3 regions of the Brevibacillus antibioticus genome follow, and region 1 is predicted to be linked to each of the others. Evidence: predicted binding sites of a transcription regulator. Region 1 holds the regulator's gene; each other region holds the start of a gene.
The links. Region 1 encodes LexA, which represses DNA repair genes until DNA is damaged. Its sites were predicted from a motif close to CGAACATATGTTCG; they were not measured.
Positions count from the first base shown of each region.

Region 1 (4,266 bases):
GATTTCATCTTTCAAGAAATCTACTCTGCCGAAATAAGGCTTCTCTCGCCCCTGATCTTCAAGATAGGTCAAATCCTTTGCCTTTTTATAGTTAACGACCTGTTTCACATAGTCATCTGTTGCCTCGCGAATCTCATTGCGAAGCTGCTCCATTTCTTCGTCGATCGCTGAAATGGTTTCATCCAGTTTTTTTTGTTCCAATTCATAATCACGATGCTGTGTACTCATCTTCATTCCCCCTCACATGTATCGTGTCATTGCAAGTATCAGGACCATTGCCTAGCCAGCCAAATTCCAACCGCACAAGAAAGTAAACCGACTCCCAAACTGAGAAGAGCGTACAAAGTGCCACGTAACAAGTGGCCTTCTCCCCAAAAAGAGACCACTTCCAAGGAGAAGCTAGAGAAAGTCGTAAATCCTCCCATGACACCCGTTGCAAATAAGAGATAGAGTGTCGGAGATAAAAAGCCACGTTCTTTCCCCAGCACGAACAAGATGCCGATGATCAAAGATCCACAAACATTGGCGATCCAGGTTCCCCACGGCCATCCCGGCTGATTCGCGAGCAAAGACAATACGTAGCGCAAAAGTGAGCCAACTGCTCCTCCAACCGCCACAGCTATCCACGCCATTGCTTTCCCTCCCTGGTTATCAGAGCGTTATGTATGTCACAGAAAAAGACACCCTAGCGTCAAGCGAGGATGTCTGTCGTATCAGTAATTGTTATCTTACTGTTTTGGCTTATTTTCTTCAAGGTCTTCCACATAACGGATGGAATCCAAATTTGCTCTCAACGAAAGCTTAACGGCGTCAATGTACTTTTGGCGCAATGCTTTTTGTTCGAGCTTTTCCTCTTCGGTCAAACCTTCTTCGCGAGATTTTTTGACCAATTCGTTAATGCGTTTAATTTCTGCGTCAGATACCACTGCTGGTTCCTCCCACTCTGTAGTAGTGCCGCTTCATTATACCACATTCGAATGATCCCGCAAGACAACCGAGCACTTACGGCATATCAGGCATGATCAGAGTCTGACCCGGGTAAATCCTGTTGCTATCCAAACCGTTTGCTTCCTTGATTTCTATGATATAGTCACGAACATCTATATGCTGATCTGAGTGGCGAACAGCTAACGACCATAGGCTATCACCGGTTTGTACGATTACTTCTAACCCTTGTGGCTCCTCCATTGGCGAAGAAGCAAACACCAGTTCGGTCAGCAGATAAAAAAAGAGAGTAAATGTAATTAGAAACAAGAGAGCTTGACCTCTCGTGATACCAAAACGAACACGACGTTCTTCTTTTTTCTCGAAACGATTACGTACAGTCGATGAATTCATAATAATGGCCCCCTTGCAAACATACGTTCTGATCTCTTGTAACCTCATGATAAATGAGAACATACGTTCATGTCAACGAATAATCGAACTTATGTTTGTCGAACGCAAGCTCCCATGGTATAATACTGGAAAATATGTTCGAGAAATCAGAGGTGTCTTTTTATGTCAAAATTATCGAGTAGACAACAAGCCATCATCGAGTTCATACGAAAGGAAGTTCGCGATAAAGGGTATCCGCCTTCCGTACGTGAAATTGGAGAGGCTGTCGGACTAGCTTCCAGCTCAACGGTACATGGTCATTTAGCACGTTTGGAGAAAAAAGGCCTCATTCGTCGAGATCCTACCAAACCTCGCGCTATCGAATTGCTATCAGATGAAGATCGTTTTCAAGACAATTTTGAAGACTCTGTCGTCCGTGTGCCAGTAATCGGTAAAGTAACCGCTGGACAACCGATTACTGCCATTGAGGATGTAGAAGAATACTTCCCGCTTCCAGACAATATCGTGACTTCTGACAAGGTTTACATGCTGCGCGTCTCCGGGAACAGTATGATTGATGCTGGAATTCTCGACGGAGACTACGTCATTGTTCGCCAACAGCATGTAGCGGACAATGGTGACATTGTCGTAGCCATGACGGAAGAAGACGAAGCCACCGTCAAAAGATTTTTCAAAGAGAAGAACCACTTCCGTCTCCAACCGGAAAATGCCACAATGGAACCGATCATTCTGGAGCAAGTCACCATTCTCGGTAAAGTCATCGGTGTCTATCGCCTCATTCATTAGTTCCACGTAAAAAAGGACAGCCTCGGCTGTCCTTTGCGTTTTCTATATGTTATCTAGCGACAAAAAACCAGATGATCATCGTAACTTGCAAGATAACTTTTACGACCGCGCTGCCCAAAAATCCGATCAGTGAGCCTACCCCCGCTTTCAATGCTCGCTCCATCGACTGCTTCTGTACCATCAACTCTACGAGAACGACGAATACGAACGGCAAGATCAGCATACCAAACGGTGGAAAAACGAAAATCCCGAGGAAAATTCCGACCGCAGCAGCAATGGATGACCATTTGGATCCCCCATACTTTTTCACGAAGTACATGTTCGTCAGCAAGTCAGCACCATAAAGCAGAATACTTAGAACGACCATTCCCCACCAAAAGGAGGCCGGCAATCCCGCTCCTGGATCTGCAATGAAAAAGTGATAGAGCAAAAAGCCCGCCCACAGCAAAATCGTATCCGGTAAAACGGGCAAAAAAATTCCTGCGATGCTTAGTAAGAACAATAACACAACCACGACCCACAAAAGTATTTCCATTCACTACACTCCCTTCCTTTAGGTATACGAGTGATTGCCGATTTCGTTGCGTACTTATTCACTTTTGTCTAAACTATTTTAAAAGAAAGTAGACATGGAGGTAGTCTCATGAGAAATTGGCATGATCTCTCTTACTTGAGCAGAGGAACGATGCGCCAAAAAGCCGCATGGGAAGCGATTCAACAGACGCACATCATGGAAGTACTATCCGATTACCGTCCTGTGCTGGCCGGAACCATCCCATTGGACATTGATGTTGTGCAAAGCGATCTGGATATTATTTGCGAGAGTCATGACCTGGAACAGTTTGAGCAGGCTGTTCGTACAGCATTTGGCGGCTTGCCCGGATTTGAAGTGACACAGCTAGATGTAAAAAGTATTCCCACATGCGTTATCTCGTTTTTCACAGCTGACTTTTGGTTTGAATTGTTTGCTCAACCGGTTGCTGTCGAAAAGCAAAATGCCTATCGTCATATGGACATCGAGGCACGATTGTTAGACATAGCGGGCTTGGATGCCTACCAACATATCAGGGATCTGAAGCAAAACGGCATCAAGACAGAGCCAGCATTTGCCAGGTACTTTCAAATTCCGGGTGATGATCCATATGAGGCCTTGTTGCAATTGGAGCCGTTAACCGAACAGGAATTACGACAAAGAGTTCAGCTCCTGCGAAAGGATTGATCTTCAGAGAACATGGTTTTGATTATGTTTTATGTTGTCCCTAACAACAAAAAAACGGACTTTTTATGCGTGAGAAGTTAGCGGGAAACGAAAATGTTCTATCTCCATTTTGAACGAGGGACGAACAAATAAGACATCGTCCGTCGTTGTCATCAAAGCAGATTGGATCTTCTCATTCTCACTATCCGGCATAAAGTGAAAATGAATGATTGCTGTCTCATCTGTTACCAAATGAGAAATAACCGCTTCTATATCAACTGGCTTTTTACTTACCAAATCAAATACATGAAGTTGGTCTTCCGCCCGTTCAAATAATACGATCACATCCTGCTCTTCGACGTAATAGATCGCATCCCGAAAAACAAGCAGAAAGTAAAACATCACCAGTTGCTCACTATTCTTGACGCCCAATCGCGATGATACGGGGATTCGCTTGGCGACAAATTCCTTCATGACGAGATAATCGGCCTCGCTATCAACTTCCAGCTTGCGCAAAACCGCTTTTTGTTCCACTTGTTTTTTCAAATCGGATGCCAATAAGCAAAAACTACTTTCCTGTATTCTCTCAAATCCAAACTTCGGATAAAAATCGAGCACGGTATCATTGGCATACAAATAAATAAAATCGTATTCCTTCTCATATCTTTGAATAATATGGTTCATCAGCTTTGCTGCCAATCCTTGATTGCGATAAGCTGGATGAGTCATGACCGTTCCTACCTGGAGCGCCTCGTAGTCCTTACCATTGATGTTCACGATCATCTTACTAACGGAAGCGTTGGCAATAACCTGTTCCCCATCCAAATAGGAATAGCAAACATAGTTGTCATTCCAAAAGCCCTTGTTATACCATTCTTTAAAATCGAGCTGAAAGATCTGTTTGGCGAGCTCATTAAAGCTTTCCTTGTATGTTTCGATATGCT
Region 1 is NZ_SZNK01000001.1:1,403,584-1,407,849, reverse strand. It holds gene E8L90_RS06810 (HelD family protein) at 1-228, opposite strand, end outside; gene crcB (fluoride efflux transporter CrcB) at 267-632, opposite strand; gene E8L90_RS06800 (DUF896 domain-containing protein) at 729-926, opposite strand; gene E8L90_RS06795 (LysM peptidoglycan-binding domain-containing protein) at 1,003-1,338, opposite strand; gene lexA (transcriptional repressor LexA) at 1,501-2,124, shown strand; gene E8L90_RS06785 (DUF456 domain-containing protein) at 2,174-2,659, opposite strand; gene E8L90_RS06780 (DUF4269 domain-containing protein) at 2,768-3,343, shown strand; gene E8L90_RS06775 (GNAT family N-acetyltransferase) at 3,407-4,266, opposite strand, start outside.

Region 2 (4,266 bases), 4.1 Mb from region 1:
CCGTAACCGTCCCTACCGTGGAGCGAGGGTTGCGGCTCGTCGTTTTCTGGTCAATCGAGATCGCAGGGGAAAGTCCCTCAATCGAATCCACATCTGGCTTGTCCATCTGCCCGAGAAATTGACGGGCGTATGCGGACAGAGACTCGACATAGCGTCGTTGTCCCTCTGCGTAAATCGTATCAAAAGCGAGCGAGGACTTACCCGAGCCAGACAAACCCGTCAGAACGACGAATTTGTCCCTCGGAATGACTACATCAACATTTTTCAAATTGTGGGCACGTGCACCCTTTACGACAATATGTTCTAATGGCATGAAAAAAACCTCTCCTTAGAGTTCCGCCTTCAGCTCAAGAATCAAATCACGCAATTCGGCCGCGCGCTCGAACATGAGGTTGCGTGCCGCTTCCTTCATTTCTTCTTCCATCCGTTCTATGACAGCCACGCGATCCTTCTTCGGCATTTTTTTGAAATCTGCATGTGGCAAGTAATCTGCTTTTTCCTCCGCTACCTTGGTCGCCTCGATTACTTCGCGGACGGACTTTTTCACGGTTTGTGGTGTAATGCCGTGCTCTTCATTGTACGCCATCTGAATGGAACGCCGACGCTCTGTCTCTCGAATCGCAGAGGCCATCGAATCTGTCATTTTGTCCGCGTACATGATCACGCGTCCCTCTGCGTTCCGCGCAGCCCGACCGATCGTCTGAATCAACGAGCGCTCATTGCGTAAGAAGCCTTCCTTGTCTGCATCCAAAATCGTCACAAGCGATACTTCCGGCAAGTCTAGACCTTCCCGCAAGAGATTGATCCCGACCAGCACGTCAAACTCACCCAAGCGCAATGAACGTAAAATCTGCATCCGCTCCATCGTTTTAATATCCGAGTGAAGATAGCGGACCTTGATTCCGATTTCTTTCAGATAGTCCGTCAAATCCTCAGACATTTTCTTCGTCAGAGTCGTGACGAGAACCCGCTCATTTTTCGCAATCGTGGCTTGAATTTCCCCAATCAAATCGTCAATCTGTCCTTTGATCGGACGTACTGTAACTGTTGGGTCAATCAAGCCTGTCGGACGAATCACCTGCTGCACCATTTCTGGACTGTGCTCCAGCTCATAAGGACCAGGCGTAGCTGAAATGTAGATCGCTTGTTTCAGCTTTCCTTCAAACTCCTCGAACTTGAGTGGACGGTTATCGCGTGCAGAAGGCAGACGGAATCCGTGATCGACCAGTACATCCTTCCGTGCGCGGTCACCGTTATACATCCCTCGAACCTGCGGCAAGGTCATATGCGACTCATCCATCATGACGATAAAATCTTCTGGGAAGTAATCCAGCAAGGTATACGGAGCATGCCCGGCAGGCAGTCCTGTCAGATGGCGTGAGTAGTTTTCGATCCCGGAGCAAAAGCCCATCTCCATCATCATCTCAATATCGTACCGTGTACGTTGCTCCAGTCGCTGTGCTTCCAAGAGCTTGCCCGCATCACGGAATTCTTTCAATCTTTCTTCCAGCTCGGCCTCGATGCTTTGGACAGCCAGCTTCATTTTCTCCTCGCGCGTCACGTAGTGGGAGGCAGGGAAGATCGCAATGTGATCACGCTGTCCCAAAATCTCGCCAGTCAGTACGTCAATCGAAGTAATCCGCTCAATTTCATCTCCGAAAAATTCTACGCGAATCGCCTGCTCACTCTGTGAGGCAGGAAAAATCTCCACCACGTCACCCCGCACGCGGAACGTACCACGTGTAAAGTTGATGTCGTTGCGTGTGTACTGGATATCCACCAGACGATGTAAAATCTCGTCTCGTCCTTTTTCCATGCCAACACGCAAAGACAAGAGCAGTTCACGGTACTCTTCTGGTGAACCTAATCCGTAAATGCAGGAGACGGAGGCGACGATGATCACATCTCGGCGTTCAAACAGCGCACTGGTAGCCGAGTGACGGAGCTTGTCGATCTCTTCGTTGATGCTCGAGTCTTTTTCAATAAACGTATCCGATTGGGGAATGTATGCTTCAGGTTGATAGTAATCGTAGTAGCTGACGAAGTATTCCACCGCGTTGTTCGGGAAAAACTCCTTAAACTCTGCACATAGCTGAGCTGCCAGAGTTTTGTTGTGGGCCATCACGAGTGTCGGTCTGTTCACCTGAGCAATTACCTGGGCAGCCGTATAAGTCTTTCCCGTTCCCGTCGCCCCCAGCAATGTCTGGTGTCTCTTGCCAGCCTGTAACCCTGCCACCAGTTCGGCAATGGCGGTCGGCTGGTCACCGGACGGTTGAAACTCCGATACCAATTCAAAACGCTCCATTCCCTCGTTCATCTCCTCATAGCATGACTGTTTCTACTTCCATTATAACACAATTCCGGCTAGTTTAAGCCCAAAATTCGAACAAACGTTTGTCTTCATCTTTCCACCGATTTTTCCGATATATGATGAAGGAAGTACAAACATACACAGATAGACTCGCCACCTTCAGGGAGGATTGACATGTCAGATAACGGAACAACCGTCAAAAATAACCCTTATATACAACCGCATATGAGCTATAAAGGCAAAAAAGAATTCTCCACCGAGCTCGACCAAAACGCCTTTATGAAGCTCATGCTGGAGCAGTTAAAGCATCAGGACCCTATGTCCCCCATGGACAACTCTCAGTTCATCCAGCAAACAAGTATGCTGACCATGGTAGAAAAAATTACAAAAATGACCACGCTGATGGAGCAATCGAACAACAGCATGGTCACTTTGGATAAGTATGAAAAGCTGGTAGGTCGTACAGCTTCGTATTCCCTCACTACAAAAGACGAGATGACCGGAGAAACGAAGACGGAGAAGAAAGAAGGCGTACTTGATGCCGTCTACATGGATCAAGGCAAAATCTACTTCCGTATCGCAGGCGAATCGACACCGATTCCGCTGGCAGACGTCTCTGGACTGGAATCGCAAGGTCTGGCGGGTAATACGCTCGATAACAGCGTGAAGTACATGGAAATGATCGGTCGTGAGATTTCCTATAAAGTAACAAAGGAAGTCGACCGGGATGGCAATCCAGCTACCACAAATGACATTTCCAAGGTTGATGAAATCTTGAATGGCGTCATCACTGGCTTTACCACCAAAAACGGTACCGCACAGTTCCAACTGGATAATGGATCAACCGTAAAAGCCGAAGAAATCGTAGGCATGACGGTGAAACCTGAAAACAGAACAATGGGCAACTCCCTTGCCTACGCGCAAATGATCGGTTACAACATCACGTACAATCAGTCTCAGACAAATCCGGACGGCACCACTGCCAATACGCCTCTTACCGGAGTGGTCAAAGCTGTCAGCATGAAAAACGGAGTAGTCGAATTCGTCCTCCAGGATGATAAAAAAGTTGGTCTCAATCAAATCACAGGATTCGAAGCAACTGCCTAAAATCCTATACAAAAAGCCGCACATCTTCGAAATCGGAGAAGGCGGCTTTTTCTTATGCAGGGTCCTATTCGTTTACGATCACTTTTCCGGTTATCGCATCCACATAAAACGTATCATCTACTTTAAATTCTCCCCCGCAGAAGCAATGCGAGCGAGTTTGGCGAAACGAAAGGTCATAGCCGAGCTTCCAGGTAATTGTGTCTTTCTTATAATCTGGCTGGTGAATGTAGGTCAACTCAAGTGGATAGGATTGCAGTAGACGGTTCATGGCCACTTGTTCTTTAAGGGCTTGCGAACGGGCCGGGTATTTGATACTAGCCGGTTTGTTTATGCTCACTTGCTCCCATGTACCTGTCCATGAATCGATTCGAATCGTATACATCCCGTTCTCCACACTCTGATTGGTCCCATAAACCGAAATACCGTTCACAAGGGGATCAGCTATGATCGAGATGTACCTTTCATCTCCATTCTCCGTTACTTGGATCTGATTGCTTCCAGATGGAGTCAGTCTATTTAATAGCTTTTCCGCTTGCATCCGCTCCCGCTTCTTATCTGTTTTCACGTTAGACCATTGCGGATTGTTCACCTTTGTGGAGAATTCAAGCAGTTCACCAGTTTTTGCATCTGTCACGAGGAGATGATGCTGCTCGCCGTTACTACTTCCCTCAGGAAAGGTAGCCATTCGAGATATCTTGTCAGCATCGGGAACCCCTTCACCAAAATTTCCCCATATGAAATAACGAAGGGCTGGCCTATCATCGTAACTCGCCTCGTAGATGGACAGCGGTAGCTTTTCTGTTTCGATTTTAAACAACATGCGTAACATATCACGCGCTTGCGTCTCT
Region 2 is NZ_SZNK01000001.1:5,467,205-5,471,470, reverse strand. It holds gene uvrA (excinuclease ABC subunit UvrA) at 1-313, opposite strand, end outside; gene uvrB (excinuclease ABC subunit UvrB) at 329-2,305, opposite strand; gene E8L90_RS26380 (flagellar hook assembly protein FlgD) at 2,486-3,418, shown strand; gene E8L90_RS26375 (hypothetical protein) at 3,483-4,266, opposite strand, start outside.
Region 2: the regulator LexA is predicted to act here: its motif matches at 2,384-2,397, upstream of uvrB (excinuclease ABC subunit UvrB).

Region 3 (4,266 bases), 1.5 Mb from region 1:
ATCCACTTGCAATCTTTCCAGCGCTTCTTTGGCAATCTCTGTCGTAATGACACCTTCGCCTTTTACCTGGGCAAAATCGCGAACCCGCTTCAGCAAACGATTTGCCACCCGGGGTGTTCCACGTGAACGTCTGGCAATCTCTTCTGCTCCGCCTTCGCGAATGACGACCTGCAGGATGTCGGCTGCACGCGAAACGATAAAGGTCAGTTCCGGGACTGTATAAAACTCCAGGCGATTTACAACTCCAAAGCGATCTCGAAGCGGCGCGGAAAGCATTCCAGCCCGCGTCGTAGCCCCCACCAGTGTAAATGGTGGCAAATCCAAACGGACACTGCGAGCGCTTGGCCCTTTACCGATTATGATGTCCAGCGCAAAATCCTCCATTGCTGGATACAAAACTTCCTCGACACTACGGTTGAGCCTGTGAATCTCGTCAATAAACAGGACATCGCCTTCTTGGAGATTGGTCAAAATCGCTGCCAAATCACCGGGACGCTCAATCGCCGGACCAGACGTCGTTCGGATATTCACACCCAGCTCATTTGCAATAATTTGCGACAGCGTCGTCTTCCCCAGACCAGGCGGACCGTACAGCAGTACGTGGTCCAACGACTCTTTCCGCATTTTGGCTGCTTCAATAAAGATTTTCAAGTTTTCCTTCACATGCTGCTGGCCGATGTATTCGTTTAAATAGCGAGGACGGAGGCTCAACTCCGCCGCATCTTCTTCCCAATTCATATGCGTCGTGATGATCCGAGAATCCAAAATCCTACCCCCTCATGAGCAACGCAAGCCCTTGTTTGATGAGCTTTTCTACACCATCGCCCTCTTTTGATTTCTCAGACAGCGTGTTTCTGATTTTTTGCAGTTCACCATCAGAGTAACCCAGTGCAGTCAACGCATCGAGTGCTTCGTTCAGTGCAGACACAGCTTTCTCGCCTGCTGTCAAATCACCCGCTGCAACAGTCAAAATCGCAGATGGGGTGTACCCTACCAATTTATCCTTCAAATCGAGAATAATGCGCTGGGCCGTCTTTTTCCCAATCCCCGGAAATTTCGTCAAATAGGTAACATTCTCCTGTTGAACCGCCATCACCAGCTGCTCAGGCGTCGCCGCAGCCAGAATAGCCAATCCGCCCTTTGGACCAATTCCGCTAACATCAAGCAGCTTGCGGAACAAATCGCGTTCATCACGGGTAGCGAAGCCATACAGCAGGATGGCATCTTCGCGCACATGGTGATGGGTAAACAATTTGGTTTTGTTGCCTTCATACCGAACGAATTGGTACGGGTTTGGGCAAAACAGTCGATAACCAATCCCGCCCGTTTCGATGACTATGTATTCCGAATCGAGATAACTAAGTGTACCTTCTACAAAATCAATCATTTCTGAACCCCTTCCGAAATGGAAATGAACGCGCGAAACTGTGCGTGCGTAATGGCAATGCCCAATGCGTCCGCCACGTCGTCAGGCTTTGGTACTTCTTTTAACCGCAATAGGAGCTTCGTCATTTCCTGTATTTGCTTCTTCTCTGCTCCCCCGTACCCAGTCACGGCTTGCTTGACCTGCATCGGGGTATATTCATAGACCGGCACACCAGCCAGCTCTGCTGCAAGTATAATAACCCCTCGCGCTTGACCAACTGTAAAGGCTGTCGTCACGTTTTTATTAAAGAAAAGCTTTTCGACGGACATTTCATCAGGACGATATGTTTCCAGAAGGCTCTGCATTGCCTCAAAAATCTGTTTCAATCTAAGCGGTACTGGCAATCCTGCTTCTGTCTGAATGCTTCCATATTGGACGGGACGCAATTGGCTGCCCTCTTTATCCACAACCCCGAAGCCAACAATCGCAATGCCAGGGTCAATTCCTAAAATGCGCATAGTCCACTCTCCGTGAGCAAAGATTCTACTCTCTACTGTAACACAAAGCACCCAAAAAGCGAACGTGTATTTCCATTTTATATCGAAGTTCACCACCTTATAAAAAAAACCCGCTCCCTATAAAAGGAACGGGTTATACGGCGTCGTCTATTAGTGTTTGTTCATTCCGAGTGAATCCGACACATCATGCTGCAAGTGGGCATATTCGTCTACGCCACTCTGCATGTGCTCTTTGATCTTGTTGATCTGTTGGTAATTGAGCTTGTTGTGCCCCTGGTTCAACTGGACGTACAAACGCTGATGGAACTGGTCTTTGTAGCTACCTCTAGGCATGGTAGACATGGTCTAAAGACTCCTCCTTCGATCACCGTATGAAATCAGTATGGCGTAAGCGCAATGGCGTTATGATACCAAGATTTACGTCACATGACCCAGATATCTAATTGAAATGATAAGCAGTGGAGGTGTTGGTTATTGCGAAGCAAAGTCCTTATTTTTTGTATATGCCTTTTCGTAATCGCATTGGCAATGCCACACTCTGCATTTGCTGAGGTCAAGAGTGACATCACGGTCACCGTTTCGGTGTCACCCGTGTCCTCCTTCCAAACGACCATGGCCTTCCGTGATCAAAAGCAATTTACGAAGCGGCTATTGGGCTCTACTACCCAAGTCGCCTCCTACAACCCGCACTGGATACGAGCTACACTGACCATAAAAAAACGAACGTATGTATATGATCACGATGGCCAGCTTTATGAAAAAGAAATGCCTCGCCGTTATGTGTTGGCAAACGATGCTCGCCAGCGGATCGAAGAAATGGTCAAGTCTGTAGAGGCTGTCCATTTTGCACAAGCCCTACCCTGGGAACAGGTGAAAAAAACGTTGAAACGGATGGAATTCGGTACCGTGATTGATTTAGAGACTGGACAACGTTTTGATGTGCAGCGTAGAGCAGGTAGTCGCCATGCCGATGTTCAACCGTTGACGCGCAAGGATACACAGATCATGAAGAACATTTATCAAGGGAAATGGTCGTGGAAGCGCAGAGCCATTCTGGTAGAGGTAGACGGTACTTATTTTGCAGCATCCATGCACGGAATGCCTCATGGCGCTGGTGCGATTAAAGGAAATGAATTCCCGGGGCATTTTTGTATCCACTTTTTTGGCAGCTCCACCCATCGACGCACAGAGCCTGATCCTAGTCACAGTATGATGATTCTCAAAGCCTCTGGAGCACTGGCGACTACAATGAAAGGGGCTTCTCCTGAAGAGCTGGTCGGCTATTTCCTCACGGCTCTGCATGAGCACGACACTCATGCGATGCGAATGACAACGGACGGATTCTCACTTCCAGAAGGGCTGTCTTCGATTGAATCTGTACGAACGTCAGAAATCGTCATCCCGTCAGACGAACGTGGCCCCCTTTTGATAGAAGTTCCTGTTCGGCTCACGTATACCGCTGAGGAAGGCGTAAATTTTCGAAGGACATGGAAGTTTCTTTTGCGCCGCGAAGTCCCGGGGGAACGCTGGCAAATCATTGCGGTTGAACTGAATCCATAGCAATGGAAACAAAAATCCCTTTCCTGTCCAATACGTGCTTGTTACACGAAAGGCTCGAAAGGGATTGCTTTTAGGTCTACCCGTATTCATTGTCCGCTCCATTGGTATTCGCCATAGGTGGACAATACACTGTTATACTCTGCCAAATTCCGAATGCGAATCCCCCGTTTCAGATTCTCCCATTCCTCTTTTGGCAGACTCGCTTCCATTTTTGCAGTATCGATTCGATAAAAGGTTTGCACGACATCTTGTTCAGCAGGCAGACCATGAAACAGGGCAAGCATTCCGTCCGCTGCTATTCCGATATGTCCATTCTCCTTGCACACTGGCGCTATATCCTGCTCTCGCTTCATCAAGATCATCTTCACAGGCTCAGCTTGTACAATTTCCCATCCATTGTAATCGCCCATGACGTCTGCCAGTTGATTGGTACGAACTGATACATGTTCTTCATCTCGCACCCCACATAAATAATGGCGTGCTAAAACCAACTCGTACGACGCACCCGCGACTACATTTGCTTCACCTGTATGGTTCAGTAAGCGCGCAAGACCTGAATCGTTTCCCTCCTTACTCACTAACAGGATACCAACTACGACGCCTGTGGCTAATGCTACACCCCACGTCGCGTAAACCATCCATCTTTTCTTCTCAGTCACATAGAACCCCTTCTTTATAGGCTTTTCTTCCTATCATTGCCACAAAAAAATAGGGGCATACACGACCAAAGAGGGATTGACGTTATGTTTTTTTATTTTTGTCAATACAAAAAATTAATATACTATTTCATCTAGCTATCTATCCAGCCTTCGAATCTAATGA
Region 3 is NZ_SZNK01000001.1:2,912,660-2,916,925, forward strand. It holds gene ruvB (Holliday junction branch migration DNA helicase RuvB) at 1-765, opposite strand, end outside; gene ruvA (Holliday junction branch migration protein RuvA) at 770-1,387, opposite strand; gene ruvC (crossover junction endodeoxyribonuclease RuvC) at 1,384-1,884, opposite strand; gene E8L90_RS13620 (hypothetical protein) at 2,035-2,226, opposite strand; gene E8L90_RS13625 (hypothetical protein) at 2,359-3,444, shown strand; gene E8L90_RS13630 (BofC C-terminal domain-containing protein) at 3,531-4,103, opposite strand.
Region 3: the regulator LexA is predicted to act here: its motif matches at 1,944-1,957, upstream of ruvC (crossover junction endodeoxyribonuclease RuvC).